Regions from separate parts of the Streptomyces sp. NPDC051315 genome, predicted to be linked through region 1. Evidence: riboswitches for the same ligand, from Rfam matches in the RefSeq annotation. Region 1 holds a riboswitch; each other region holds the start of a gene.
What was found. Region 1 has a riboswitch for cyclic di-AMP ahead of ACIBBD_RS10820 (peptidoglycan DD-metalloendopeptidase family protein). Riboswitches for the same ligand answer to the same signal wherever they lie in the genome.
Positions count from the first base shown of each region.

Region 1 (6,900 bases):
CGACGACGAGGCCGCGGCCCGCGGCCGGCTCGCGGACGCCTTCGCCGTCGAGGTGGACGGCCTCGGACTGGACGAGCTGGTCGGGGGCTGCGGGGTCGCCGAGTCGGTGCTCACGGCCCTGGACCGGGACGGGGCGGCGTACGCCGGCACGCGGGTCGCGCTCCAGGGGCTGGGCACGATGGGCGGGGCCACCGCGCGCTTCCTCACGCGCGCGAATCTGACGGTCGTGGCCGTCGCCGACGTCAAGGGCACGATCGCCAACCCGGCGGGGCTCGACGTGGAGGCGCTGCTGGCCGCGCGGGACGCCCACGGCACCGTCGACCGCTCCGTCCTGCGCCCCGGGGACCGCGAACTCCCGCCGGCCGCCTGGCTGTCCACGGACGCGGAGGTGCTCGTGCCGGCGGCCGTGTCGTACGTGATCGGGGTGGAGGAGCAGGAGCGGATCACCGCCCGCTGGATCGCCGAGGCGGCCAACATGCCCGTCCTGCCCGCGGCGGAGGAACCGCTCCACACGCGCGGGGTGCGCGTGCTGCCGGACGTCGTGGTCAACTCCGCGACCAACGCCTGGTGGTGGTGGACGCTCTTCGGCGACATCGGCGCGGACCCCGACGAGGCGTTCGCGTACACGCGCCGCTCGATGCGGGCGCTGGTCGAACTGGTGCTGGCGCGGGCGGAGGCCGACGGGACGACGCCCCGGGCCGCCGCGCACGCGATCGCCGCGCAGCGGCTGCCGGTGATCGCGGAGCGGTTCGGCCGCTACCGGTGAGGACGTCGGCGCAGGTCGCGGCCCCTGTGTAGGGTGACCGCGTGGCGAGAGTCCGGTTGAGTGTGGCCGAGCGGCGCGAGGAGCTGCTGCGGGCCGCCATCGAGCAGATCGAGGCGCGGGGTGTGGCGGCGGTCAGGATCGCCGACGTGGCCGCGGCGCTCGGGGTGAGCAACGCGCTCGTGCTCTACCACTTCTCGACCAAGGAGAAGCTGGTCGCCGCCGCGTTCGCGTACGCGGCCGAGGACGACCTGGCGCACCTGCGCAAGCTGCTCGGCCGCCGCACCACCGCCCTGCGCCGGCTGCGGTCCGCCGTGCGCTGGTACGCGCCGACGGGCCAGGCCAAGGGCTGGCGCCTGTGGATCGAGGGGTGGGCGGTGTCGCTGCGCGAGCCGGCCCTGCGGAAGGTCGCCCGCGACCTCGACCGGCAGTGGAAGGCGGCGCTGGCCGAGGTCATCGCGGAGGGTGTGGCCGCGGGCGAGTTCCCCTGCCCGGACCCGTCCGGCACCGCGCTGCGCCTGACGGCCCTGCTCGACGGCCTCGCCGTGCAACTGACGTCCTACGACGGCGCCGTCTCCCGGGCCCGCGCACGGGAATGGGCGGACGAGGCCCTGACACGGGAACTCGGTCTGGGCACAGGGTCGTTGAGCGTCCAGGAGCGCTGAGGGACCGACGGGCCGGGCCGTCCGGGAGGTCGGCGCCGGCCCCGGAGGACGTGTCGGCCCCGGTGGGTCCGCGCGCGTTCGTCTCAGTCCAGTTCGTACACCGCCGTCACGGTCGCCGTCGCGCGGATCACGCCCGGTGTCACGGGCACGCCGGAGTTCGCGCCGATGGCGTCCGCGGCCGCCGGCACCGGGCGCGGGTAGCCGGCGGCGTCCTCGCTGAGGGAGACCAGGCGGCCGAGGCGACGGCCGCTGAGGCCGGCGTATTCGAGGGCCTTCGCGCGGGCGTCCTGGTGCGCGGCCCGGCGGGCGCGGGCCTGGAGCGGGGCCGGGTCGGATACGGCGAAGGCGACGGAGGTGATACGGGCCGCCTCACCGGTGACGTCGGTGATCGCCTGCACCACCGCGCCGGTCTCCCGCACCTCACGGACCGTCACGGAGAAGGACTGCGCGGCCTGGTACCCCTTCAGACGGGAGGCGCCGTCCGCGTGGTCGTACACGGGGCTGAGGGAGAGGTTCTCGGTACGGATGTCCCGCTCGGCGACACCCCGGCCGCGCACCGCCCTCAGCAGCGCGTTCGCCGCCCTCGTCTGCGCGTCCACGGCCTTCTGCGGACTGTCGGCGACGGCCTCGACGCCGGCGACGACGACCGCGAGGTCGGGGGCGGCGCTCGCGCTGCCCTCGCCGGTCACGGTGAGGGTGGCGGGGCTGGGCGCGACACGGGCCGGGGCCTGGTGAGCGAGCTGAGCCGGATGGGTCGGCAGCGCGGCCGCCGCGGGGGCGGCGACGGCCGGAAGGCCGAGGGCGAGGAGGGTGACGACGGCCGCGGTGACCGGCGTGCCCCGAAGGGGCGTGCGGGGAAGGGGCCTGCGGGTGAGGGGCGTACGGGGAAGGGCCATGCGGAACCGTTCCTTCGGGGCGGAGGGGGACGATGTGCGGTCATCCCAGCACCCGGCCCGGCCGGCGCGGGCGCACCACTCCCGCGAGCTCACCTCACTGGTGGAGCGGCCGGCCGCCACGCGTCGGCGGCCGGCCGCTCACCGGCGGGGGCTCATGCCACCGAGGCGATCCGCAGCTTGATGTCGTCCGGCGACAGCGTGCCCTTGGCCGTCACGTGGTCGCCCGAGGACTCCCCACGCAGCCGGCGCCCGATCCACGGCACCAGGTACTCGCGCGCCCACTGCACGTCGTCGCGCCGGATCTCGAGGGTGCCGCGCGGCGGGAGCGGCGGCCAGGGCTGCTCCGGGTCGGCCGGCACCTCCAGGCCGAGGACCTGCCCGGCGCGCAGCGCCACGCGCGTGTGCCCTTCCGGGGAGAGGTGGAGCCGGTCGTAGTCCCAGGCCCGGCGGTCCTGGACGGACTTCAGGGACCACAGGTCCAGCACCGGGCAGCCGTAACGGTCGGCGATGGCGCGGACGTGCCCGTTATAGGTGGCGATCTTGCCGCGCAGGTGCTTGAGCAGGGGAACGCCACGCGTGTCGAAGCCGGTCGTCACCATGACCGTCCCGGCCGCGGCGGTCAGCGCGGCGATCGCCCGTTCGAAGCGCTCGGCGACTTCGTCCGGGTCCGTGCCGGGACGCAGGATGTCGTTGCCGCCGGCACAGAAGGAGACCAGGTCGGGCGCGAGTTTCACCGCCCTCGGCAGCTGGTCCGCGACGATCTGGTCGAGGAGTTTGCCGCGCACGGCCAGGTTCGTGTAGTTGAAGTCGCCCTCGGGCCGCAGGTCCGCGAGCAGTACCGCGAACCGGTCGGCCCAGCCGACGAACGCCCCGTCGGGCCCGGGATCGCCGACGCCCTCGGTGAAGCTGTCCCCCACCGCCACGTACGACCCGATCACTGATCTGCTGTCATTCTTCGAATCGTCTGCCACAGCAGTTCATGATTCACCTTCGAATGTGACTTACGCGACCGTAGGCAAGGGTTGACGGGCGGTGAGATAAGACACTCCTAAAGACTTTGCCAATCAGGGAATAGACCCACCGTCAGCCGCGCCGGTGGGTCGACACCACACCCGGAATCCGCTGATCCGGAAGTGGCTCCAGGTGGTGCGGAACGCGAAGTGCCCACCGGTGTACGGCTCCGGGTCGACGTGGTCGAGGACGAGCCGCCCGTTGTTCCACCACTGGACGGTGGAGCCGTCGGAGACGATGCGGACACGGTTCGGCTCGTTGGCGACGAGGAGCGGCTCGGTGCAGTCGAGGACGAGCGGCCGCACCCCCGCCTGACCGACGTAGCGGCGCAGCCGGGTCGTGGTGTTGGTGTTGGCTCCGTAGCCGACGTAGTACGTCTTCAGATGGTCGTACTCCGCCAGCGCCCCGCTCCTCGGGGTCGCGAAGAGGTCGTCCGGGGAGCGGACGTCGACGGCGTTCCAGGAGTTGTCGAGGTCGGCCCTTGTCGACGCCTCCGCGGGTCCGCCACAGGACCGCGACACGACAGTCAGGAACGGCGGTCAGGAAGGGCCGTCAGGAACCACGGCCGGGGGGCGAAGGCCTTTGCGGGCCGGACGGCCGGGGACGGAGGCCGGGGCCGGGCGGGCGGACGGACCGGGCGGCACGCGCGCCGAAGGCCGGACCCGGGGATCGGGTCCGGCCTTCGGCGCGCGTGTCAGGCGGGCGTGGGTGCGGTGGTCGTACCGGGGGTCAGCCGACGGAGACGCCGTGCGAGCGCAGGTAGGCGACCGGGTCGATGTCCGAGCCGTAGTCCGGCGTGGTGCGGATCTCGAAGTGCAGGTGCGGGCCGGTCACGTTGCCGGTCGCGCCGGAGAGACCGACCTGCTGACCCGCGGAGACGGTCTGGCCGGCCGAGACCGACAGCGCGGACAGGTGGGCGTACTGGGCGTAGTTGCCGTCGGCGAGCCTGACGACGACCTGGTTGCCGTACGCGCCGCCCCAGCCCGCGGAGACGACCGTGCCCGCGGCGACGGCCTTGAGCGAGGTGCCGGTCGGGACGACGAAGTCGACGCCGGTGTGGTAACCGCTGGACCACATGCTGCCGGACATGCGGTACGGGGTACCGACGGTGGCGCCGGACACGGGCTGCGCGTAACCGCTGGAGGTGCCGCCGTTCCCGGCGGTGAGGGTGGCCGACGTCTGCGACGACGAGGACTCGGCGGAGGACTCCGACGCCTTCGACGACTTCGACGACTGCGTCGACTTCGAGGACTTCGACGAGGAGGAACCGGACGCGGCGGACGGCTTCTTGGTGGCGCCGGTCGTGGCCTTCTTGCCGATCGAGAGCTCGAGGCCGGGGTGGATCAGCGACGGGTCGTCACCGACGGCCTCACGGTTGTCCTCGTACAGCGTGCGCCAGCCACCGCTGACGTTCTGCTCGTCCGCGATCTTCGAGAGGTAGTCGCCGGCCCGCACCGTGTAGGTGCGGGTGCTCGCGGCGGTCTGCGACTCGGCGACGGTCCGCTGCGCGACCGGCACGGCCTGGACGGCCTTCTCGGCGGCCGAGGAGACCGACTGGGCCGCCGACTCCGCCGGCGCGGCATGGGCGCCGGTGGCCCCCATGAGCGGAAGGGCGAGCGCGGCGCCCCCGGTTCCGGCGACGGCTATGGAGCGGGTGAAACGCTGGGTCTTCGGACGGCGGTGCTTACCCTTCGCGGGCATGGCGAATTCCTCTCCGGCGCCTGCGAGGTGAGCTGTCGGGTGCGGACTGGAGATGTCCGGCCGCGCCGAGACGCGGCTTTACCCCTAGCCTGTTCCGGAGACCGGACCAGGCGGTTGTGCCTGTGGGTCCCCCGCTCCTGCCGGGCACGGGTGAGTGTGCGGACTCCGGGCGGCGGCAGGATTCGGCGGTCCGCCCGGATTGGGGTGGAACGTAAGCGACCAAGACGCACGGGGACAAGCAGAGGTTGTGCCGTTAACGCCTTTCTCTTGATCCGCCGCGAGGAATCCCGGTCACCGTCCGTGAGCCGAGAGTCCGCCTTTTCACCGAACACCCCGGAAAACCCGCACCATTACGTGAACATGACGGGCGACACACGGTCACGAATATGACGCTCCTCACGTGACACGTCTCCAGGGTCCTTTATTCCACAGCGAGTTGGAATGAAGGATTCCAATCCGGACAGATACCTCAGATGCGACGCAGTCGGATAACCGTCGCATCAAGGTCACCACGCAGCCCGGTACGCAGCCCGTGATGCAACAGCACCGCCCCTCGGTGCACTTCGCCCGTTTCGAGGCATTCGTACGAGGCTGTCGGGTCGAGGCCGCGCAGACGCAGGGACGGCACCGGCTCGCCGTACCGCTGCGCCTGGAGCCAGGCGAGGACGACGGTCTCGCCCCCGCGCACGTACTGCACCGCGCTCAGCCCGCCCTCCGGGGGGCGCAGCCGATGGAGGTCGCCGTGCTGCACGAGGGGCCGGATCTCCTTGTAGAGGCCGACCCACCGCCGGGCCTCGGCGAGCTCCCCCTCGGTCCACTCGGAGAGGTCGCCGCCGATACCGAGCACGCCGGCCATGGCACTGACGAACCGGAAGCGCAGCGAGCTGACCCGGCTGTTGAGCTGGGTGTTGGGGCTGTCGGTGACCCAGGCGGCCATCACGCGCGCGGGATGGATCTGACTGAAGCCGTGCTGGATGGCGAGCCGGTCCAGCGGGTCGGTGTTGTCGGAGGTCCACACCTGGTCGGTGCGGCTCATGACCCCGAGGTCGATCCGCCCGCCGCCCCCCGAGCAGGACTCGAAGGCGACACCCGGGTGGGCCGCCCGCAGCCGGTCCAGCAGCGCGTACAGGGCGCGCACGTGGTCGACCCAGAGCCGCTGCGGATAGGGGTCGTCGGGCCAGCCGGCGTCGGTGAAGCAACGGTTGAAGTCCCACTTGACGTAGTCGATGGGCGCACTGGACAGCAGCGTGTCCAGCTGGTGCCAGAGATACTCCTGGACGTCCTCGCGCGCGAGGTTGAGGACGAGCTGATTGCGGAGTTCCGTCCGCTGCCGTCCCGGTTGGAACTGCACCCAGTCGGGGTGCGCCCGGTACAGGTCGCTGTCGGGGTTGACCATTTCGGGCTCGACCCAGATGCCGAACTGCATGCCGAGCGCGTGCACCTGGTCCGCGAGGGGCTTCAGCCCCTGGGGGAAGCGGTCGGGGTTGGGCCGCCAGTCACCGAGGCCCGCGTGGTCGCCGGTCCGCGCGCCGAACCAGCCGTCGTCGACCACGAACAGCTCGACGCCGATGTCCGCGGCGCGGCGCGCGAGGGCCGCCTGCTGTTCCTCGGAGATGTCGAAGTAGGTGGCCTCCCAGGAGTTGAACAGCACGGGCCGGTCGCGGTCGGCGTCCGGGATCACGTACGCGCGCTGGTAGGCGTGCCAGGCGCGGCTCGCGCCGCCGAAGCCGGCGTCGGTCCACAGGCCGGCGAAGACGGGCGTGGTGAAGGACTCCCCCGCCGCCAGCCGGAGCAGGCCCGAGTCGTCGTAGCCGGCGCCGCCGGTGATCTGCACGCGCGCGTCGGGGAGCTGGGCGACGGCGAT
Region 1 is NZ_JBITEN010000004.1:364,182-371,081, reverse strand. It holds gene ACIBBD_RS10845 (Glu/Leu/Phe/Val dehydrogenase dimerization domain-containing protein) at 1-766, shown strand, start outside; gene ACIBBD_RS10840 (TetR/AcrR family transcriptional regulator) at 808-1,428, shown strand; gene ACIBBD_RS10835 (SIMPL domain-containing protein) at 1,512-2,324, opposite strand; gene ACIBBD_RS10830 (SGNH/GDSL hydrolase family protein) at 2,477-3,262, opposite strand; partial or broken gene ACIBBD_RS10825 (DUF6250 domain-containing protein) at 3,389-3,814, opposite strand; gene ACIBBD_RS10820 (peptidoglycan DD-metalloendopeptidase family protein) at 4,065-5,036, opposite strand; cyclic di-AMP (ydaO/yuaA leader) riboswitch at 5,041-5,199, opposite strand; gene ACIBBD_RS10815 (alpha-galactosidase) at 5,506-6,900, opposite strand, start outside.

Region 2 (6,900 bases), on a different contig from region 1:
GCACCGGGTGGTTGTAGCCGTGGATCGCCGACCACCAGGACGACATGCCGTCCACCAGGTCGGCCGAACCGTCCGCCGGCCGCAGCCGCACCCCGCTCGCCGACTCCACGACGAGCGGCTCGACCCGGCCGGGCATCGGACCGTACGGATGCCACACATGCCGCCGGTCGAGGTCCAGCAGCTCGGACACGCTCAGCTCAGGCATTGGGCGCGAGGTCCGTCCCGGCACCCCGGCGGCGTACGGCGACCAGGTCCGTACGCGGCTCACCGGTGGGCGCGGCCGCGGCGGAACCACAGACACCGCCCCCCTCGTGCGATCCGCAGCCCGCGCTCTCGTGCGATCCGCACCCCGCGCTCTCGTGCGACCCGCAGCCCCCGCCGGCGGCCCGGTGCTCCGGCAGCGTCACCCGGTCCGCGCCCTCCACCTCGAAACCGGCGTCCGCGATCATCTCCAGGTCGGCCTTGCCCGCCTGGCCCTCGCTGGTCAGGTAGTCACCGAGGAAGATCGAGTTGGCCAGGTGCAGCGCGAGCGGCTGCATCGTGCGCAGATGGACCTCACGTCCGCCCGCGATCCGCACCTCCACGTCCGGGCACACGAACCGCACCATGGCCAGGATCCGCAGACACCGCTGCGGGGTGAGATGCCACTCCTTGGCCAGCGGGGTGCCCTCGAACGGGATCAGGAAGTTGACCGGAACCGAGTCGGGGTCCAGCTCGCGCAGCGCGAAGACCACGTCGACCAGGTCCTCGTCGCTCTCACCCATGCCCGCGATCAGACCCGAGCAGGCGGACAGCCCCGCCGCGTGCGCCTTCTGCACCGTGTCCACCCGGTCGGCGTACGTGTGCGTGGTCGTGATGTCCGCGTACGTCCCCTCGGACGTGTTCAGGTTGTGGTTGTAGGCGTCGGCGCCCGCCTCGCGCAGCCGCTCCGCCTGGCCGTCGGAGAGCAGGCCGAGGCAGGCGCACACCTCGACCTCCTCGTTCTGCTCCTTGATCGCCTTGATGGTCTCCGAGACCCGGTCCACGTCCCGGTCGGTCGGGCCGCGCCCGGACGCCACCAGACACACCCGCTTGGCACCGCCGGCCAGCCCCGCGGCCGCCGCCTGGGAGGCCTCGTCGGGCTTGAGCCAGGTGTACTTGAGGATCCCGGCCGTGGAGCCCAGCCGCTGGGAGCAGTAGGAGCAGTCCTCGGGGCACAGCCCCGACTTCAGGTTGACGAGATAGTTGAGTTTCACCCGTCGCCCGAACCAGTGCCGGCGCACCTTCCCGGCCGCGGCCACCACATCGAGCAGGTCGTCGTCGGACGTCGCGAGGACGGCCAGCGCTTCCTCGCGGGTCGGCAGCTCGCGCCGAAGCCCCTTGTCCACCAGCGTGTTCAGCAGGTCCATGAGAGCCGATCCTGTCCTACGGACCCGCTCCGGGCCAAGGTAGGGATCACACAACACACCCGGTTCGACGTGTGGGTATTGCCACACCATGGGTGGCCGGTCCTACGGCTAGTGTCTGTCCGCTACCTACAAAAGCCCCGGAGGAGCCATGGCGTTCGGCTGGATCGACGAACAGGCGGAGCTGCGCCGCCGTGCCGGACTGGTACGGACCCTGCGGCCCCGGCCGGCCGACTCGCCGCTCCTCGACCTCGCGAGCAACGACTACCTGGGCCTGGCCCACCACCCCGAGGTCACCGAGGGCGCGGCGCGGGCCGCCCGGACCTGGGGCGGGGGCGCGACCGGTTCCCGGCTCGTCACCGGCACCACCGAGCTGCACACCGAACTGGAGCGGGAACTGGCCGACTTCTGCGGCTTCGAGGCGGCCCTGGTCTTCTCCTCCGGCTACGCCGCCAACCTCGCCGCGGTCACCGCGCTGGCCCCGCACGGCTCCCTGATCGTCTCCGACGCGGGCAACCACGCCTCGCTCATCGACGGCTGCCGGCTGGCCCGCGGCACCACCCAGGTCGCCGCGCACGCCGACCCCGACGCGGTGCGCAAGGCGCTCGGCACCCACGACGGTCCGGCGGTGGCGGTCTCCGACACGGTCTTCTCGGTCGACGGCGACGCGGCCCCGCTGGCCGCCCTGGCCGGGGCGTGCCGGGACCACGGCGCCGGGCTGGTCGTCGACGACGCCCACGGGCTCGGCGTCCTCGGTGACGGCGGGCGCGGTGCCCCGCACGCGGCGGGGCTGGCCGGCGCCGAGGACGTCGTCGTCACGGTGACGCTGTCCAAGTCGCTCGGCAGCCAGGGCGGAGCCGTGCTCGGTCCCGCGCGCGTGATCGACCATCTGGTCAACGCGGCCCGGACGTTCATCTTCGACACGGGCCTCGCCCCGGCGGCGGCGGGCGCGGCCCTGGCGGCCTTGAGGCTGCTGCGCCGGGAGCCGGAACGCGCGGCACGCGCGCGTGCGGTGGCGGGTGAACTGCACGCGCGGCTGACGGCCGCGGGTCTGGAGGCGGTCCGTCCGGACGCCGCGGTCGTCTCCGTGCGTGCGCCGTCCCCGGAACAGGCCGTGCGCTGGGCGGCGGACTGCCGGGCGGCAGGCCTGGCCGTGGGCTGCTTCCGGCCTCCTTCCGTGCCCGACGGCATCTCGCGTCTGAGGCTGACCGCCCGCGCGGACCTCTCCGAGGCTCAGATCGAACGCGCTGTACTGGTGATCGACGGCGCACGGCCGTGAGTCGGCGTGACACGGTCGCGCACCGGCGTGACGGGTAGTCCCGTGGACGGGTGGGGAAGGACGGGGGTCAGCGGAGCGCGGCCGTGAAGCCCGTCCAGCTCTCGGGGGAGAAGAGCAGGGCGGGTCCGGCCGGGTTCTTGGAGTCGCGTACGGCGAGCAGACCGGCCCATGGTCCGGTGGCCGGACGGGCCGTCTCGACGCAGTTGTTGGCTCCCGTGCTGTAGCTGCTGCGCAGCCACCGCAGACCCTGCGGATGGCGGCGGTCGTGCAGGTCGGTGCTGGAGGGAACGTTCCGAGGCAGTGCGGTCATGGTGCCTCCCTACGCGCCGTCAGCTGTCGCGGCGAGGTAGTCCAGTGTGTCTTCGGGGGAAAGGGCGTGCGTCCGAAGGGCGTCGAAGGCCTCGGTGTAGGCCTGGAGGTCTTCTTTCCGTTCGAGGTAGAGGCTACTCGTCAAGTGGTCGAGAACAACCACATCCAGATCAGAAGTGCTCGAAAATGAGAAGATAACGAAAGGCCCGGTGACGCCGATGTGCGCCCCGGCGCTGAACGGCAGTACCTGGAGCCTCACTTGGGGCAGCCGTGCCGCCTCCACCAACCGCTCCAGCTGCCTCGCCATGACCTCGGGGCCGCCCACCTCCCGCCGCAGCACCGCCTCGTCCAGCACCGCGTTCAACTCCAGGGGCGGCCGGGTGCGCAGCACGTCCTGCCGGGCCAGCCGCACCTCCACCAGCGTGTCCAACTGCTCCTCGCCGGCGCCCTCGAGGGCGGCCCGGGTCACCGCCCGCGCGTACTCGGGCGTCTGCAGCAGCCCCGGGACCACGGTCGTCTCCAGCGTGCGCATCGCGCTCGCCTGCGACTCCAGGCTGATGAAGTCCCGGTAGGCGGGCGGCAGCACCCCGCGGTAGGCGTGCACCCAGTGGTCCCGTCCGCCGCTGTCGGCCGACCCGGCCAACGCCAGCATCAGTTCGCGCAGTTGGGGATCGCCCACGCCGTAGGCGTCGAGGAGTAACCGCACATCGGCCGGTTTCGTACCGCTGGTGCCGGTCTCGATCCGGCTCACCTTCGACTGGTGCCAGCCCACGAGTCGGGCCGCCTCACCACTGGTGAGTCCCAGGCGGGCACGTAAGGCCCGCAGTTCGGCCCCCAGTTTCCGGCGGCGTACCGCGGGACCGTGCTGCATCGGAGTCTCCTTACTCCTCCCGAGCCGTCCACATACGCTCTGCCCTGGCAGAGTTCACCGCATCGGGCGACAGATATATGCATACCTTGGTGGATCGCCACCCGTGACGGGCGCGGTGATGGCAGTCTGGCGACGAAGCACCAGTCCGGGACCGTACTCGAACCATCCGCACCGTGTCGGACTCCGGTCCCGTGGGAAAGGGACGAGGTCGCCATGGCAGACCACCTGGAAGCATCCGTCACTCTGCCGAGCGATCCTGCCTCGGTGTCCACGGCCCGCGCGTTCGTGCTGACCACGTTGGGGGAGTGGGGCCTTCCGGCGGAGACGGAGGCGGCCGACACCATCCGTCTCATCGTCTCCGAGCTCGCCACCAACGCCGTCCAGCACACCTTCGGGCAGTCCCCCACCTTCACGGTGGACCTGGTGCTCGAACGCGACGAACAACTGCGCCTGGGCGTGACCGACAGCCACCCGCGCTTCCCCAGACGGCTGCCGGCCGCCGTCCAGCAGGACAACGGCCGGGGCATGGTGATCATCCGCTGGCTGACCGCGGAGTGCGGCGGCAGACTACGGGTCCGCCCCACTCGCGAGGGCGGCAAGACGGTCCTGATCGAACTGCCGTGGACGGCTCCGGTGGAACCGGTGCCGGCAGCGGGTCAGCAGGAGCCGTGACCGGCGGGGGCGGGGGCGACGCCGTCGGGGCCGCTCGGCCGGTGGCCGCGCACCGGGTCACGCGAGCCGCTCGGCGCGGGGCCGGGCCGCTCACCCGGGGCGCGGCCGACCGTATGGGCCCGCGACCGTGCCGGTCCGCGTGACGGTGCCGGCCCACGTGGTGGAGCCGGTCCACGTGACCGCAGCGGTCCGCGGGACCGCCGCGTGCCGGCGACCGGGCGCATACGGCCCCCGGACGGGAGGCGCGCGTCAGAGGGCCGCTGACGGCCCTGAGGGGGCCGTCCTTCCCCGAACCGCCACCGCGGGGCCGGGGGCGGATCTCCGGGGCGGTGGCGGCGCGTCAGGACGCCGCCACCACCCCGGAGGGTCACTTGACCCGGCCGTACCAGACGCTCTTGGTCCAGATCTTCTGCAGCCGCACCACGTCGCCGGTCTTCGGCGAGTGCCAGATCTTGCCCTTACCGGCGTAGATGCCGACGTGGTACACGTTCGACCCCGAGTGGAAGAACACGAGGTCGCCGGCCTTGCGGTTGCTCGCCGAGATGTGCTTGGTCTTGTTGTACTGCTGGGCCGCCGTACGCGGCAGCTTCTTGCCCGCCTTCTTGAACGAGTACAGCGTGAGCCCCGAGCAGTCGAACCTGTTCGGCCCAGTGGCGCCGTACTTGTAGGGGGAGCCCTTCTTGGAAGCCGCGACCTGGAGTGCCTTCTTCGCGGGCGTGGCGGCCGCGGCGTCGGAGGCGACACCCGGGACCACGATCGAGCCGCCCACGGCGGCGATGGCGAAGGCCGAGGCCGTACCGGCACGGGCCATGAGCGACGGGACACGATTGAGCGCAGTCATGCGCAACCCTTCGTCAGCCGCCTGTGAAGGATGACCTGTCGGATTCGGGCTGACAAAGTTGCCCGGCCGCTGCTGCGGCTTCACCCCAAGGGCTGCTCGGCCCGGTCATGGCGTGACCGTTCCGGCGACCCGTCGTGCTTGGGTCCTCCACTCCTGCCGATGCACTTCTGTCGACCGGTCATCCGGGCGGCGGCAGGACTCGGCGTCCGCCCGGACCGCCCCGCCGCTTGTGGCGGGGGCTTGTCGTCAGACAGGGATCTTGGCGCACCGATGTCCGAAAATCCCAACGCAACCGGGGATTTGTGGGGTTACTCACCACTCACCCGTTCGGGTGGACACCCTGATGGCCGGTCAGGTGTCAAGACGACGAAATGCCCCCGGACCAGCACTGGAACCCCTCCTTCCGCCCTTTCGGCCCCTCATTCGCGCAACCGCTGTGGGCTGGAAAAAGCAGCCACGGATACGCCGAACGTGGGTACGTCTTCTGGGTCGTTTCGACTCCGGTGCGGACGTCACGCTCTCGGCGAACACGGCCGGGTCCGGACGCCGATGCGTCAACTGTCGGGGAGTGGAGGCACCGTGACGCGCGCTGTGCGGCGCTCCCCGTCGAGGACGCGCAGCGCCCGCGCGAGGGTCGGCGCGTGCAGTTCGCTCTCGCCCCGCTGGTGCATCAGCGTCAGCGCGTCCCGCAGCGCGGTCGCCCGGCCGACCAGTGCCTGGGCCGCGCGCAGTCCGCGGTAGGTGTCGCCGTGGTGGGCGGGGTTGATCCGGCCGAGCAGGTCGACCACCTCCAGGTAACGGTCGATCAGCTCGGCCTCGGCCCGGGTCAGCGCGGGCAGCGGCGGCAGCTCGGGAGGCAGCATCGGCGGCTCACCTCGCGCCCGGCGCGTCGCCGGCGTCCCTGCGGCCCGGGACGATCCGGTCCGCCAGCCCGTACGCCACGGCCTCCCGCGCGTCGAGGACGCGGTCCCGCTCGATGTCCGCGCGCACCTGCTCCGGACGGCGCCCGGTGTGCCGTACGAGCATCTCCTCCAGCAGCGCGCGGACGCGGGTCAGTTCCTGGGCCTGGATCGCCAGGTCACCGGCCTGGCCCTGGACCGGCTCGGGCAGGGCCGGCTGGCGGATGACGACACGCGCGCCCGGCAGGACGTACCGCTTGCCCGGCGTGCCGGCGGCCAGCAGGACGGCGGCGGACGTGCCGGCCTGGCCCAGGCAGACGGTCTCCACGTCGCACGTGAGGAAGCGGAGCGTGTCGTAGACGGCCGACATCGCGCTGAACGAGCCGCCGGGGGAGTTGATGTACAGCGAGATGTCCCGGTCCGGGTCCTTGTGCTCGAGGTACATGAACTGGGCCGTCACGTCGTTCGCCGACGTGTCGTCGATCGGTGTCCCGAGCAGGACGATCCGCTCCTCGAGCAGCTTGGAGTAGGGATCCAGCGTCCGGTGCCCGGAACTCGTGCGCTCCGTGAACTCGGGCAGGACATGGCGGGCGGACGGTCGGGTCATGGGAACCCCTCCTTCGACGTCTGTAAAAAATGTACAG
Region 2 is NZ_JBITEN010000002.1:590,340-597,239, reverse strand. It holds gene ACIBBD_RS05710 (adenosylmethionine--8-amino-7-oxononanoate transaminase) at 1-205, opposite strand, end outside; gene bioB (biotin synthase BioB) at 198-1,388, opposite strand; gene ACIBBD_RS05700 (8-amino-7-oxononanoate synthase) at 1,537-2,664, shown strand; gene ACIBBD_RS05695 (DUF397 domain-containing protein) at 2,732-2,974, opposite strand; gene ACIBBD_RS05690 (helix-turn-helix domain-containing protein) at 2,984-3,844, opposite strand; gene ACIBBD_RS05685 (ATP-binding protein) at 4,058-4,516, shown strand; gene ACIBBD_RS05680 (C40 family peptidase) at 4,884-5,357, opposite strand; cyclic di-AMP (ydaO/yuaA leader) riboswitch at 5,361-5,562, opposite strand; gene ACIBBD_RS05675 (hypothetical protein) at 5,912-6,220, opposite strand; gene ACIBBD_RS05670 (ATP-dependent Clp protease proteolytic subunit) at 6,228-6,863, opposite strand.
Region 2: it holds a riboswitch for cyclic di-AMP, as region 1 does, so the genes downstream of both, ACIBBD_RS05680 (C40 family peptidase) here and ACIBBD_RS10820 (peptidoglycan DD-metalloendopeptidase family protein) in region 1, are expected to answer to the same signal.

Region 3 (6,900 bases), on a different contig from region 1:
GACCTCCAGGAGCTCCTTCAGGCCCAGCGTGAGCGGCTGGCCGTCGACCAGCGCCACGTTGTTGATGCCGAAGGACTCCTCCATCGGGGTCAGCTTGTAGAGCTGCTCAAGGACCGCCTCCGGCACGAAGCCGTTCTTGATCTCGATGACCAGGCGCAGGCCGTGCGCACGGTCGGTGAGGTCCTTGACGTCGGCGATGCCCTGGATCTTCTTCGAGCCCACCAGGTCCTTGATCTTGGCGATGACCTTCTCGGGGCCGACGGTGAAGGGCAGCTCCGTGACGACCAGGCCCTTGCGGCGGGCCGTCACGGTCTCCACCGACACGGTGGCGCGGATCTTGAAGGTGCCGCGGCCCGTCTCGTACGCGTCCCGGATCCCGGAGAGGCCGACGATCCGGCCGCCGGTGGGCAGGTCGGGGCCCGGCACGTGCCTCATCAGGGCGTCCAGATCCGCGTTCGGGTAGCGGATCAGGTGGCGGGCGGCCGCGATGACCTCGCCCAGATTGTGCGGCGGCATGTTGGTGGCCATGCCGACCGCGATGCCCGAGGCGCCGTTGACCAGCAGGTTGGGGAAGGCGGCCGGCAGCGCCACCGGCTCCTGCTCCTGGCCGTCGTAGTTGGGCGCGAAGTCGACGGTGTCCTCGTCGATCGACTCCGTCATCAGGCTCGTCGCCGCGGCCTGACGGCACTCGGTGTACCGCATGGCGGCCGGCGGGTCGTCGTTGCCCAGCGAGCCGAAGTTGCCGTGGCCGTCGACCAGCGGCACCCGCATGGAGAAGGGCTGGGCCATGCGCACCAGGGCGTCGTAGATCGACGCGTCGCCGTGCGGGTGCAGCTTGCCCATGACCTCGCCGACGACGCGCGCGCACTTCACGTAGCCGCGGTCGGGGCGCAGGCCCATCTCGTTCATCTGGTAGACGATGCGGCGGTGCACCGGCTTGAGACCGTCGCGGGCGTCCGGCAGGGCGCGGGAGTAGATGACCGAGTACGCGTACTCGAGGAAGGAGCCCTGCATCTCGTCGACGACGTCGATGTCGAGGATCTTCTCCTCGTACGAGTCGTCGGGCGGCGGGGTCTTCGTGCTGCGGCGGGCCATCGCTGCCGGCTCCTCCTGTTTTCTGGTCGCTCGCCTACGGGACCTTCACGTCGGTGTCGAGGGGGCGACCGCGCTCAAGCCTTCGGGGCTCGGCGCATTCGCCCTCTCGACACCGACGCGTTCCTTCGGCTCGCTCTGGCTGAAGCGTGTGACGGGTCTGACGCGGACCATTGTGGACCGTGGCACTGACAGTGCGGGCCACGCCCCGGGCCTGGGCGTCCGGCCCCGGCCGGAGGGGCACCTCCTCCACGGCTGCCCGCAGGCTACGCGATCTCGCTCTGGGCGTACGGCGCCCGGGAACTTCGCCGACGCTCCGCGCGCTTGCATACAGTGGCAGGACCGGCAGGAAAACCGCGGTTTCGACGACCGCGTCCGCGATCGGAAGGGACGTACATGCCCATGGGTCACACGGCCACAGCCCAGGCAGGCTCCGGGGGCCTGACAGCGACCGAGCACCGCCTGGCCAACGGCCTGCGCGTGGTGCTCTCCGAGGACCACCTGACCCCGGTCGCGGCGGTGTGCCTCTGGTACGACGTCGGTTCGCGCCACGAAGTCAAGGGGCGTACCGGTCTGGCTCACCTTTTCGAACACCTCATGTTCCAGGGCTCCGCCCAGGTCAAGGGCAACGGCCACTTCGAGCTGGTCCAGGGCGCGGGAGGCTCGCTCAACGGCACCACCAGCTTCGAGCGCACCAACTACTTCGAGACCATGCCCGCCCACCAGCTGGAGCTCGCCCTCTGGCTGGAGGCCGACCGCATGGGCTCGCTGCTGGCCGCCCTGGACGACGAGTCCATGGAGAACCAGCGCGACGTCGTGAAGAACGAGCGCCGCCAGCGCTACGACAACGTCCCCTACGGCACGGCCTTCGAGAAGCTGACCGCCCTCGCCTACCCGGACGGCCACCCCTACCACCACACCCCGATCGGGTCGATGGCCGACCTGGACGCGGCGACCCTGGAGGACGCGCGCGCGTTCTTCCGCACGTACTACGCGCCCAACAACGCGGTCCTCTCGGTCGTCGGCGACATCGACCCGGAGCAGACGCTCGCCTGGATCGAGAAGTACTTCGGCTCGATCCCCGCCCATGACGGCAAGCCCGCTCCCCGTGACGGCACCCTGCCCGACATCATCGGCGAGCAGCTGCGCGAGGTCGTCGAGGAGGAGGTCCCGGCCCGCGCCCTGATGGCCGCCTACCGCCTGCCGCAGGACGGCACGCGCGCGTGCGACGCGGTCGACCTGGCGCTCACCATCCTCGGCGGCGGCGAGTCCTCCCGCCTCTACAACCGGCTCGTCCGCCGCGACCGTACGGCGGTGGCGGCCGGCTTCGGCCTGCTGCGGCTCGCCGGGGCTCCCTCCCTGGGCTGGCTGGACGTGAAGACCTCCGGTGACGTCGAGGTGCCGGTCATCGAGACCGCCATCGACGAGGAGCTCGCCCGCTTCGCCGAGGAGGGCCCCACGGCCGAGGAGATGGAGCGCGCCCAGGCCCAGCTGGAGCGCGAGTGGCTGGACCGTCTCGGTACGGTCGCCGGCCGCGCCGACGAACTCTGCCGGTACGCCGTGCTCTTCGGTGATCCGCAGCTCGCCCTGACCGCCGTCCAGCGCGTGCTGGACGTCACGGCGGATGAGGTGCGGGAGATCGCCCAGGCCCGTCTGCGTCCCGACAACCGGGCCGTGCTGGTCTACGAGCCCGTCGAGAGCGCGGAAGGCGCCGAGAGCGCCGAGAACGCCGCAAGCACCGAGAACACCGCCGACGAGGACGAGAACGAGGAGGCGGCCCAGTGACCGAGCTCGCCACGATGGACTTCCACCCCCAGCCGCAGGCGGGCGAGGCCAGGCCGTGGGCGTTCCCCGCCCCCGCGCGCGGGACGCTCGACAACGGCCTGACCGTTCTGCACTGCCACCGCCCCGGCCAGCAGGTCGTCGCCGTCGAGGTCCTCCTGGACGCGCCCCTGGACGCCGAGCCGGCCGGCCTCGACGGCGTCGCCACGATCATGGCGCGGGCCTTCTCCGAGGGCACCGACAAGCACTCCGCCGAGGAGTTCGCCGCCGAGCTGGAGCGCTGCGGCGCGACCCTCGACGCGCACGCCGACCACCCCGGCGTCCGCCTGAGCCTCGAGGTGCCGGTCTCCCGCCTGGCCAAGGCCCTCGGGCTGATCGCCGACGCCCTCAGGGCGCCCGCGTTCGCCGACAGCGAGGTCGAGCGGCTCGTCCGCAACCGTCTCGACGAGATCCCGCACGAGCTGGCCAACCCCTCCCGGCGGGCCGCCAAGGAGCTCTCCAAGGAGCTGTTCCCGGCCACCGCGCGCATGTCGCGCCCCCGCCAGGGCACGGCGGAGACGGTCGAGACCATCGACTCGGCGGCCGTCCGCGCCTTCTACGAGAAGCATGTCCGCCCCGCCACGGCCACGGCCGTGGTCGTCGGCGACCTCACGGGGGTCGACCTGGACGCGGTCCTCGGCGACACCCTGGGCGCCTGGACGGGCTCCTCGGCCCAGCCGCGGCCGGTGCCGCCGGTGACCGCCGACGACACCGGCCGGGTCGTCATCGTGGACCGTCCCGGCGCCGTCCAGACGCAGCTGCTGATCGGCCGCATCGGTCCCGACCGGCACGCGCGCGTGTGGCCCGCGCAGGTGCTCGGCACGTACTGCCTCGGCGGCACCCTCACCTCCCGCCTGGACCGCGTCCTGCGCGAGGAGAAGGGCTACACCTACGGGGTGCGCGCCTTCGGGCAGGTCCTGCGCTCAGCGCCGGACGGCACGGGCGCCGCGATGCTCGCCATCAGCGGCTCCGTCGACACCCCGAACACCGGTCCCGCGCTGGCGGACCTCTGGCAGGTGCTGCGCACCCTCGCCGCCGAGGGCCTCACCGACGCCGAACGCGACGTCGCCGTGCAGAACCTGGTCGGCGTGGCACCGCTGAAGTACGAGACCGCGGCGGCCGTCGCCGGCACGCTGGCCGACCAGGTCGAGCAGCACCTTCCCGACGACTACCAGGCGACGCTGTACCAGCAGCTGGCCGCGACCGGCACCGTGGAGGCCACCGCGGCCGTCGTGAGCGCCTTCCCGGTCGACCGTCTGGTGACCGTCCTCGTCGGTGACGCCGCCCAGATCAAGGAGCCGGTCGAGGCCCTGGGCATCGGCGAGGTGAAGGTCGTGTCCGCGGAGTAGGCACCGCGACAGCGCGCACGCCCGGCCGCCGGGCCACGCGCGGGTGCGAGGGGCCCTGGTGACCGACGCGTCACCAGGGCCTCCTGATGTCCGAATTGAGGGAGAGGTTGCCTGTCTGCCCTGTGGCATGCGCTACAAAAGCCGCGTTCCGTTTGGGGATTGACAGCGGGCGCGTCTAGTTTCATCCGGGCTGTTCGTCGGGCAGTGCGCCGCATCCGCGGCACCGGACAGCCATCGCCGAGTCCCCGTACGGCGCGAGCCAGGGGAGCCGGGGACCCAAGTACACAGTCCCTGGGGTGAATCGGACGCCCGCGCGTGACGCGAGGGGGCCCGTAGGAGACCTTCCTGCTCCGAACCCGTCAGCTAACCCGGTAGGCGAGAGGGAAGGAAAGGACCACTCGACTTCATGGCGTTCACCTGCGCCACCGGGAAGCACCGTCGTCCCAGCCGGATGAAGCGCACCACCGCCCGCGCGGCGGGCATCGCGGCGCTCACCACCACCGGCGTCATCGGCACCGTGGCCTCCTCGCCGGCGCTCGCCGCCGAGACCTCCGCGGAACAGACCGGGCTGATCCCCGTCGTCACCATCGGCGACTCCGTCGCCGAGCAGATCGACGACCAGGCCGCCGCACAGAAGCAGGCCGCCCAGGAGGAGGCCGCGCGCAAGGAGGCGGCCGCCCGGGCCGCCGCGAAGATCAAGAAGGAGCGCGAGGCCAGGGCCCGCGCCGCCCGTGAGGCCGAGCGCGAGCGCCTGAACACCTTCGTGTCGCCCATCACCGGGTCCTACGTGTCCACCGGCTACAAGTCCGGTGGCTCCCTGTGGTCCTCCGGCAGCCACACCGGCATCGACTTCCACGCCTCGAGCGGCACTCCCGTGCACGCCGTCGGGCTCGGCACCGTCGTCGAGGCCGGCTGGGGCGGTGCCTACGGCAACCAGGTCGTGATCCGGATGAGCGACGGCACGTACACCCAGTACGGTCACCTGTCGTCCATCAGCGTCTCGGTGGGCCAGAAGGTCACTCCGGGCCAGCGGATAGGCCTCTCCGGCGCGACGGGCAACGTCACCGGCCCGCACCTGCACTTCGAGGCCCGTACGAGCACCGAGTACGGCTCGGACATCGACCCGGTCGCCTACCTCCGCAAGCACGGCGTGAACATCTGACGACGTACGGCGACAGATCGTGCAGCCCCGGCCCTTCCGGCCGGGGCTTTCGCCGTTTCCCGCTCCCCGCTGTCCAAAAAATATCCATGGATTCCGACCCGCCGTCGGAAATTGCGGCTCATTGCAATAGAGTCACTGACCACACGTCATTCGTCGACGTTTCACGGGGATTAAGGCGGAGGTCGGTCATGCGTATTCCGGCGCACTCGGTGTGCACGGCCATCCGGGACGACATCGTCGCGGGTGTCTACGAGCGCGGCAGCCGCCTCACCGAGGAACTCCTGGCCCGTCGCTACGGCGTCTCGCGCGTCCCCGTCCGGGAGGCGCTGCGCACGCTGGAGGCGGAGGGCTTCGTCGTGACGCGGCGGCACGCGGGCGCGTGCGTCGCCGAACCGACCGAGCAGGAGGCCGCCGACCTGCTGGAGATGCGCATGCTGCTGGAGCCGCTCGGTGCGGCCCGGGCCGCCCAGCGGCGCACCGAAGCGCATCTGAAGGTGCTGCGCGGCCTCGTCCGGCTGGGGCAGGAGCGCGCCAGGAGGGGCAGCAGCGAGGATCTGCGCTCCCTGGGCGGGTGGTTCCACGAGACGCTGGCCCAGGCCTCCGGCAGCCATGCCCTGACCTCGACGCTCACCCAGCTGCGTCACAAGATCGCCTGGATGTACGCGGTGGACGCGCCCGCCAACCCGGTGGAGTCCTGGGCGGAGCACGGCGCGATCGTGGACGCGGTGGCGCGCGGCGACGGCGAGCGCGCGCGGGCGATCACCGCGCTGCACACCGAGCGCTCGTCCGCCGCACACCGGCTGCGCTTCGCGGGCGGGGACCGCCAGGACCGTGTGAGGACTTCGCAACACGTCGTAAACATGTCGGGCCCGCGTCATTAACACGGGGGCCGTATACAAAGAAGGGAATTCGGCGGAGCTGTATTTCCGCTGCCCTTTTTCTGCCGCGCCCGGAATTTCCGACGGCGCGCTCTTCGTGTGCCCGGACTATTTTCCGTCATGCCTCCCGAGATTTCTCCGCAGCGAGCGCGGGAAAACGGCGGAGCCGCGCCGCCCGTGAAGGGCGACGCGGCTCCGTACGCGCTGCGGGCGAGGCTCAGACGGTCTCGGGAAGCTCCTCGAGCCCCTCGGAGACCAGCTTGGCCAGCCGGTCGAGGGCGACGTCCGCGCCCTCGGCGTCGGAGGCGAGGACGATCTCCTCGCCGCCCTGGGCGCCCAGGCCGAGCACGGCCAGCATGGAGGCCGCGTTGACGGGGTTGCCCCCCGCCTTGGCGATCGTCACCGGGACGCCTGCGGCCGTGGCGGCTCGGACGAAGATGGAGGCGGGGCGGGCGTGAAGGCCCTCGGCCCAGCCGACGTTGACGCGGCGCTCAGCCATGTGATGCTGCCCTTCGGTGTTCAGGGTTGTCTAGACCAGTGTTCCACACGTGAAACGTGCCCGGAACGGTCCTGCGTACCGTTCCGCCGTGGCCGTCGG
Region 3 is NZ_JBITEN010000018.1:54,258-61,157, reverse strand. It holds gene ACIBBD_RS29715 (DNA topoisomerase (ATP-hydrolyzing) subunit A) at 1-1,095, opposite strand, end outside; gene ACIBBD_RS29710 (M16 family metallopeptidase) at 1,495-2,877, shown strand; gene ACIBBD_RS29705 (M16 family metallopeptidase) at 2,874-4,262, shown strand; cyclic di-AMP (ydaO/yuaA leader) riboswitch at 4,488-4,655, shown strand; gene ACIBBD_RS29700 (M23 family metallopeptidase) at 4,669-5,424, shown strand; gene ACIBBD_RS29695 (GntR family transcriptional regulator) at 5,613-6,305, shown strand; gene ACIBBD_RS29690 (HPr family phosphocarrier protein) at 6,520-6,801, opposite strand.
Region 3: it holds a riboswitch for cyclic di-AMP, as region 1 does, so the genes downstream of both, ACIBBD_RS29700 (M23 family metallopeptidase) here and ACIBBD_RS10820 (peptidoglycan DD-metalloendopeptidase family protein) in region 1, are expected to answer to the same signal.

Region 4 (6,900 bases), on a different contig from region 1:
CCTCCCGGTGGGCCGCCGCTCAGACCCCGCGCCCACCCCACCCGCCGGCCCACCCACGTAAAATCGACCCCACTGTGTCTGATTCCCTCAACGCCCCCGACGCCGCCCGACCCGCCTCCGGCGAGTCGCTCCGGCACGCCCGCGCCAAGGGCGAACCCCGCTTCCCCGACGGCCCCAAGGCCGACCCCGCCGGATCGCACTTCGAGCGGCGGATCAGGAGTTTCCAGCCGCGCCGCAGCCGGGTGACCGCGGGGCAGGCCGACGCGCTCCAGCGGCTGTGGCCCAGGTGGGGGCTCGACATCGACGGGCGCCCCGTCGACCTCGGGGAGCTCTTCGGGAACGACCACCCCGTCGTCCTGGAGATCGGCTTCGGCATGGGCGAGGCCACCGCCCAGATGGCCGCCGCCGACCCGCACACCAACATCCTCGCGGTCGACGTCCACACCCCGGGCCAGGGCAACCTGCTCAACCTCGCCGACCGCGGCGGCCTCACCAACGTCCGCGTCGGCAACGGCGACGCGATCATCCTGCTGCGCGAGATGCTGACCCCGGACTCCCTCGCCGGTCTGCGCGTCTACTTCCCCGACCCCTGGCCCAAGAAGCGCCACCACAAGCGACGCCTCATCCAGCCGGAGTTCCTCAGCCTCGCGGCGACCCGGCTGAAGCCGGGCGCGCTGGTGCACTGCGCGACCGACTGGGGACCGTACGCGGAGCAGATGCTCGAGGTGCTCACCGCGCACCCGGACTTCGAGAACACGCAGGCGGACGGCGGTTTCGCGCCCCGTCCCGGCTTCCGGCCGCTGACCCGTTTCGAGGGACAGGGCCTGGACAAGGGGCATGTGGTGAACGATCTGCTGTTCCGTCGCGTACAGCACGGCTGACCGAACCGCTCCTGCCGCCTCCGACCCCGCGTTCCCTCCACCGCTGTCCTCTCCCTCGTTAGGGTCGATGCCGTGGCCATGAGTTCCCCGTACCCGCCGCTCCCGCCGCGTCCGCCCCAGCCGGGCGGCACTCCCGAGGGCGGAGGGCTCCGGCACGCGCACTGGTGGCAGCACACGTGGGTGCGCTACGGCGCCCTGATCGCCCTGCTCGCGCTCTCCGGGCTGGTCATTCTGGCCCTCGTGCGCGAACAGACGGGCACGCAGGGGTTCCTGGTGGGCCTGGGGCTCGCCGTGCTGCCCGTTCCGCTCCTCGTGGCGGCCTTCCGGTGGCTGGACCGGGTGGAGCCCGGGCCCTGGCGGAATCTGGTGTTCGCGTTCGCCTGGGGCGCGTGCGCGGCGGCCCTGATAGCGATCGTCGCCAACAGTTTCGCCACCCGGTGGATAGCGACGGCGACCGCCGACCCGTCCAGCGCGGACACCCTCGGCGCGACCGTCATCGCCCCCGTCGTCGAGGAGTCCGCCAAGGCGGCCGCGATCCTGCTGGTCTTCCTCTTCCGCAGGCGGGACTTCACCGGAATCGTCGACGGAGTGGTGATAGCCGGGATCACGGCGACCGGCTTCGCGTTCACCGAGAACATCCTCTACCTGGGCAACGCCTTCGGCACCGACCAGCTCAGCGGGGACAGCGGTATCGCCTCCGTCACCGTCGCCACCTTCTTCGTACGCGTCATCATGTCCCCGTTCGCGCACCCCCTGTTCACGGTGCTGACCGGTCTCGGCTTCGGCGTCGCCGCCCTGTCCGCGGACCGGCAGCGCGTGCGCCGCGTCCTGCTCCCGCTGTGCGGACTGCTGCTCGCGATGGTGATGCACGCCCTCTGGAACGGCTCGTCGACCCTCGGCGAGTGGGGGTTCTTCGCGGTGTACGGGGCGTTCATGATGCCGGCGTTCGCGGTGCTGACCTGGCTGGTGGTGTGGACGCGCCAGCGTGAACTGGGCACCGTGCGCGAGGAACTCCCCGCCTACGCGGCCGCGGGCTGGCTCACCCCGGCGGAGCCGTACGCGCTCGGCTCGATGCGGGCCCGGCGGCTGGCCCGCGACCACGCCCGCCGCCATCTGGGCAAGCCGGCCGCGCGCGAGGTGGCGCGGTACGAGGCGTACGCGACCTCCCTCGCGTTCCTGCGGCACCGCGGACGCCTCGGCCGGGCCGGCACCGACTTCGTGGTGCGGGAGCAGGAGTTGCTGCACGAGCTGTGGCGCCGCAAGGACATCGCGCGCCCCGCGCTGGACCACGCGGCCCGCATGACGGCGCCTCCGGTCCCGGTGGCCATGCCGCCCTGGCCGGTCCACGGGGTCTACGGGGTCTACGGGCACGGGCGGGGCCACGGGCGTCCGACGGGACCGAGCCGGCACCCGCAGTACCCGTATCCCCAGTCGCAGCCGCACCCTCACCCGCACGAGCCGCAACCGCAACCCCAGCCGCAGTCCCTGTACCCGCACCCCCGCTCCCCACAGCCCGGGTACTCCGGGTACTCCGGGTACGGCCCCAACCAGCCGTGAGCCGTGCGGGCGCTCGCGTCCCGGCGGCCGGGCGACCGTCATGACGTAAGCCGTACGGCGTAGGGGCTGCTCCTACCGGGGACACCGCGGTGGACCCCTACGCCGAGGCCTGCGGGAGCCGCTCGGTCTCCGCCCGGGTCGGCTCCAGCCCGGCCGCTCCCACCTGCGCCGGCAACTGCCCCACGGTCCGGGCGGAGGCGATCGGCGCCGCCACCGCCGGCTGGGCCGGGGGCAGGGCCGGGGCCACCGGGGCGCGCCCCCGGCCGTCACCACCGAGGGCGCGCGGGAAGACCTCGGGGTCGGAGGAGCCGGGCACGCGCGGAGACGTCATCCGCTGCGACAACACCGAGGCCGGAGGCGCGCATTGCACGCCTCCGGCCAGGGGTCGGAACATCCGGGAAACGTCCGGGTGCCGCACGGGAGACCTCACCGACCCCCGTCGACCTCCGGAAATTCCCCGGAAGACTCAGGGGTTCACGCCGTGGTCCCGCAGCCAGGCCGCCGGGTCGATGCCCGAGGCGCTGCCGCCCGGGTGGACCTCCAGGTGGAGGTGGGCGCCGGTGACGTTGCCGGTGGCGCCGACGCGGCCGATGACGTCGCCGGTGGCGACCTTCTGGCCGACGCTGACGTTGATGGAGGACTGGTGGGCGTACCAGATCTCGGTGCCGTCATCGAGGGTGAGCACGGTCTTGTAGCCGTACGACCCGTCCCAGCCGGCCGAGGTGATGGTGCCGCTGTGCACGGCCTTGAGCAGGGTGCCGGTGGGGGCGGCGAAGTCGAGCCCGGTGTGGTACCCGGAGGACCAGTAGGCGCCGGCCTGACCGAACGTGGAGGTGATGGTGTACGAGGAGGTCGGCAGCGTGTACTGCTTGGCGAGCTCGGCGAGGCGCTCGGCCTCGGCCTTCTTCGCGGCTTCCTCGGCGGCCTTCTTCTTCGCGGCGGCGGCCTTGGCCTCCGCCTCCTGCTGGGCCTTGGCGGCCGCGTCGGCCTCCGCCTTGGCCGCGGCGGCCTCGGCGGCTGCCTGGGCCTTGGCCTCGATCTGGGTCTGCTGCGACTCGGCCTGCGCCATGATCCGGCTGCGCAGCGCCTCGCCGGCGTCGGCGGCGCTGTCGCTGCTGTCGTCCGCGGCGACGGTGGTGCCGAAGGTGCTGAGGGCGGACGCGGACTCCTCGGGGGTGTCGTCGTCCGAGATCAGGGAACCCACGGAGGGGAGGTCCGGCATGGAGATGGAGACCGGCGGCTTGCCGGTGTTGGCGCTGGCCATGCCGCCCGCGCCGACGGCGGCTATGACGCCGACGCCGAGGACGGTGGAGCTGCGGGCGAGTCCGCCGCGCTGCTTGGCGACGCGGTGCCGACCGCGTACCGGGCGAATGGACTCCGCGGTGGGGTTCCACTCCTCCCAGGGGCCCTCGTCGGTGCGGTAGCTGCCGTAGCCGAAGGTCTGGCTGGGCACACTGGGGGCTTCTGGGGCAGGCCGGTTGGACGCCACGCGGGCGTACTCCTTTCCTTCCGTCGCCTACCGGGTTAGCTGACGGGTTCGGAGCGGGAAGGTCTCCTACGCGCGTATACCGGCCGTAACTTCACGGCGGCTTCCGCGTGATTCACCCCAAGGTGGTGGTTCCCCGGTTCCCTTACGGGATTCGGCGCGTGCGCACGGAGCCGCCTCTTGTGACGGCTGGGACGACCGCGCTGCGTTATCGAACGTTAATAGACGCGGGGCCGGGTTTCCAAGCGGTTCCGCTTGATCAACAACATTTCTGGCCTGGACTTTTGTCTCACGAGCGGTGAAAAACGGGCGAGTTGACCCCGGTTCGACCACGCTTCAGCAGCCACAGGACTTTTGATGGTGACTCAGTTGTTATGCGCAGGGCGCTCGGCCGGTCACCTTCCGTGAGGGCGATCAGGCGGATGAACGCACCGAGGGCCGGAATCCTGAAACAGGATTCCGGCCCTCGGCCTTCAGTAGCGGGGACAGGATTTGAACCTGCGACCTCTGGGTTATGAGCCCAGCGAGCTACCGAGCTGCTCCACCCCGCGTCGGTATGACACCAGTGTACGCCATCTGCGGGACACGAAGCGCACGCATTGATCCGGGGGCTCCTCGGGGGCCTGCGGGGAACTGCCCGCAGGGCCTCCCCCAGAGCCACCGCTCAGCCGAACCGCCTTGGTCAGGACGGCTGTTGGGCGTCGCGGAGCAGATGGCGGTTGGGCGCCGCGGCCGGCTCCTCGTACTCCGGAAGAACCACGACGTCCACGCCCGCGGCGGTCAGCAGGCCGGCGCCGTCGGCGTCGGTCACGAAGGTGTCCGGTTCCCGCCAGGCCGTCACGACCCGGGGGACGCCCGCGTCGAGGACGAGCCGGGCGCAGGGCGTCGGGCGGGAGGAGCGCCGGGTGCAGGGTTCAAGGCTGGTGTAGACGGTGGCCGTGGCCAGACGGGGGTCGTCCGGGGCGATCTTCGCGAGGGCGGCCTCCTCGGCGTGGACGACGGGGTCGCCGGCCTCCCGGGAGTGGCCGCGCGCCAGCTCGGTCCCGTCGGCTGCCACCACCACCGCGCCCACGCTGAAGGCGGTCCGCGACGGCGGGCAGGCGGCCGCCAGCTCGCAGGCGAGGGCCAGCCAGTGCCGGTCGGCGGCCACGGGGAGCGGGCCGGCGCCGGGCGCGGTGGGCTCGTAGCGCGTCAGCACGACGTCCTCGATGCGCCGCGTCTCGACGAGCCGCAGCCGTCCACCCTGGTAGCCGCCGGGCCCGAAGAGCCGGGGCGCGTCCGGGGTGCCCACGAAGAGGGGGGCCAGGACGAGCTGGAGTTCGTCGGCCAGGCCTTCCTGGAGGAGCTGGGTGTGGATGGTTCCGCCGCCCTCGACCATCAGCCGCCGCACACCCCGTACGTCGTGGAGGTGTTCCAGGAGCCGCCGCCAGTCGAGGGCGGGGCCGAGGGGGACGACGTCGGCCGCGAGGCCGAGCGACCGGGCGCGCTCGGCACCCGTGTCGGTCGTGTACACGACCTTCTCGCCGCCCGTGTGCCAGAAGTTCGCCGCCGGGTCCAGCTCACCGGAGCCGCTGACGGTGACCTTGAGGGGATACTCCGCCCCGCCGGCCGCCAGCCGGGCCGCCCGGCGTTCGGGCGAGTTGACCAGGAGGCGGGGGTTGTCGGCGCGGATGGTGCCGGCTCCGACCAGGATCGCGTCGACGGAGGCCCGCACCTCGTCGACCCGGTCGAAGTCGGCCGGGCTGGAGAGCAGGAGGCGGTCGGGGCCGGTGTCGTCGAGGTAGCCGTCGAGGGAGACAGCGGCGGACAGCAGGACGTACGGGTACGGCATCGGCGCGGTCTCTCCGGGCGAGGGGGTGAGGGACAGAGGGACAGAGAGGGTGGACGGGGTGGACGGGGCTGCGGGTACCGGCGGGGTTACCGGACCGCGGCGACCTTGGTTCAAGTTTGAAGCAAACCTACACTGGGGGCATGACGATCCGCTGGCTCACCCCCGAGGAGCAACGCGCCTGGCGCGCGTATGTCGCCGCCTCCCTGCTCCTGGAGGACGCGATCGACCGGCAGCTCCAGCATGAGGCCGGCATGCCCCACCTGTACTACTCCATCCTGGCTCACCTCTCCGAGGTCCCCGAGCGACAGCTGCGCATGACCGATCTCGCGGAGAAGCTGAAGATCACCCGCAGCCGGCTGACGTACGCGGTGACGCGCCTGGAGAAGGACGGGCTGGTACGGCGGGAGAACTGTCGCTGGGACAGACGCGGGAGCATCGCGGTCCTGACCGACGAGGGCATGGCGGTGCTGGAGCGGACGGCTCCCGGCCACGTCGAGACCGTCCGCGCCTCCCTCTTCGACCGGCTCACCCCGGAGCAGGTGGGGCAGCTCGAGGAGATCTGCACGCACATCGCGCAGGGGCTCCAGGGGGACGACGGCGGGGGCGGGCCCGAGGGCGTGCCGTGGCGCAGGCGGTCGTCGCCCTCCTGCTCGTGAGCCACACCACTCCTCCGTTGCTTGAAACTTAAAGCATGAGGTAGTGTCGCGATCACCGTGACTGTTTCAAATCTGAAGCAGAGCCGCGCTCTGTCCACCGGACCCGGGAGAATCCTCATGCTCCACACCCCCGCCGCCACCGAGCGTGCCCGCGTCCGGGTACCGCTGCGCTTCCACGACGGCTACTCGGTCGACGCCGAACTGGTCACCTTCCACGGCTTGGCCGACGGCCAGGAGCACGTGGCCTTCGTCCTCGGCGACCCGGGCCCCCGCCCGCTGGTGCGGCTGCACTCCGAGTGCCTGACCGGGGACGTCTTCGGCTCCGCCCGCTGCGACTGCGGCCCCCAGCTGCGCGAGGCGGTCGAGCGCATCGCCGACCGCGGCGGCGTCCTGCTCTACCTCCGCCAGGAGGGCCGGGGCATCGGCCTCTACAACAAGCTCGACGCGTACGCCCTCCAGGACCAGGGCCTGGACACCTACGAGGCGAAC
Region 4 is NZ_JBITEN010000003.1:15,092-21,991, forward strand. It holds gene trmB (tRNA (guanosine(46)-N7)-methyltransferase TrmB) at 75-881, shown strand; gene ACIBBD_RS06375 (PrsW family intramembrane metalloprotease) at 960-2,438, shown strand; gene ACIBBD_RS06380 (hypothetical protein) at 2,536-2,769, opposite strand; gene ACIBBD_RS06385 (M23 family metallopeptidase) at 2,905-3,927, opposite strand; cyclic di-AMP (ydaO/yuaA leader) riboswitch at 3,935-4,094, opposite strand; tRNA gene ACIBBD_RS06390 (tRNA-Met) at 4,402-4,475, opposite strand; gene ACIBBD_RS06395 (dihydrofolate reductase family protein) at 4,607-5,755, opposite strand; gene ACIBBD_RS06400 (MarR family winged helix-turn-helix transcriptional regulator) at 5,896-6,411, shown strand; gene ribA (GTP cyclohydrolase II) at 6,529-6,900, shown strand, end outside.
Region 4: it holds a riboswitch for cyclic di-AMP, as region 1 does, so the genes downstream of both, ACIBBD_RS06385 (M23 family metallopeptidase) here and ACIBBD_RS10820 (peptidoglycan DD-metalloendopeptidase family protein) in region 1, are expected to answer to the same signal.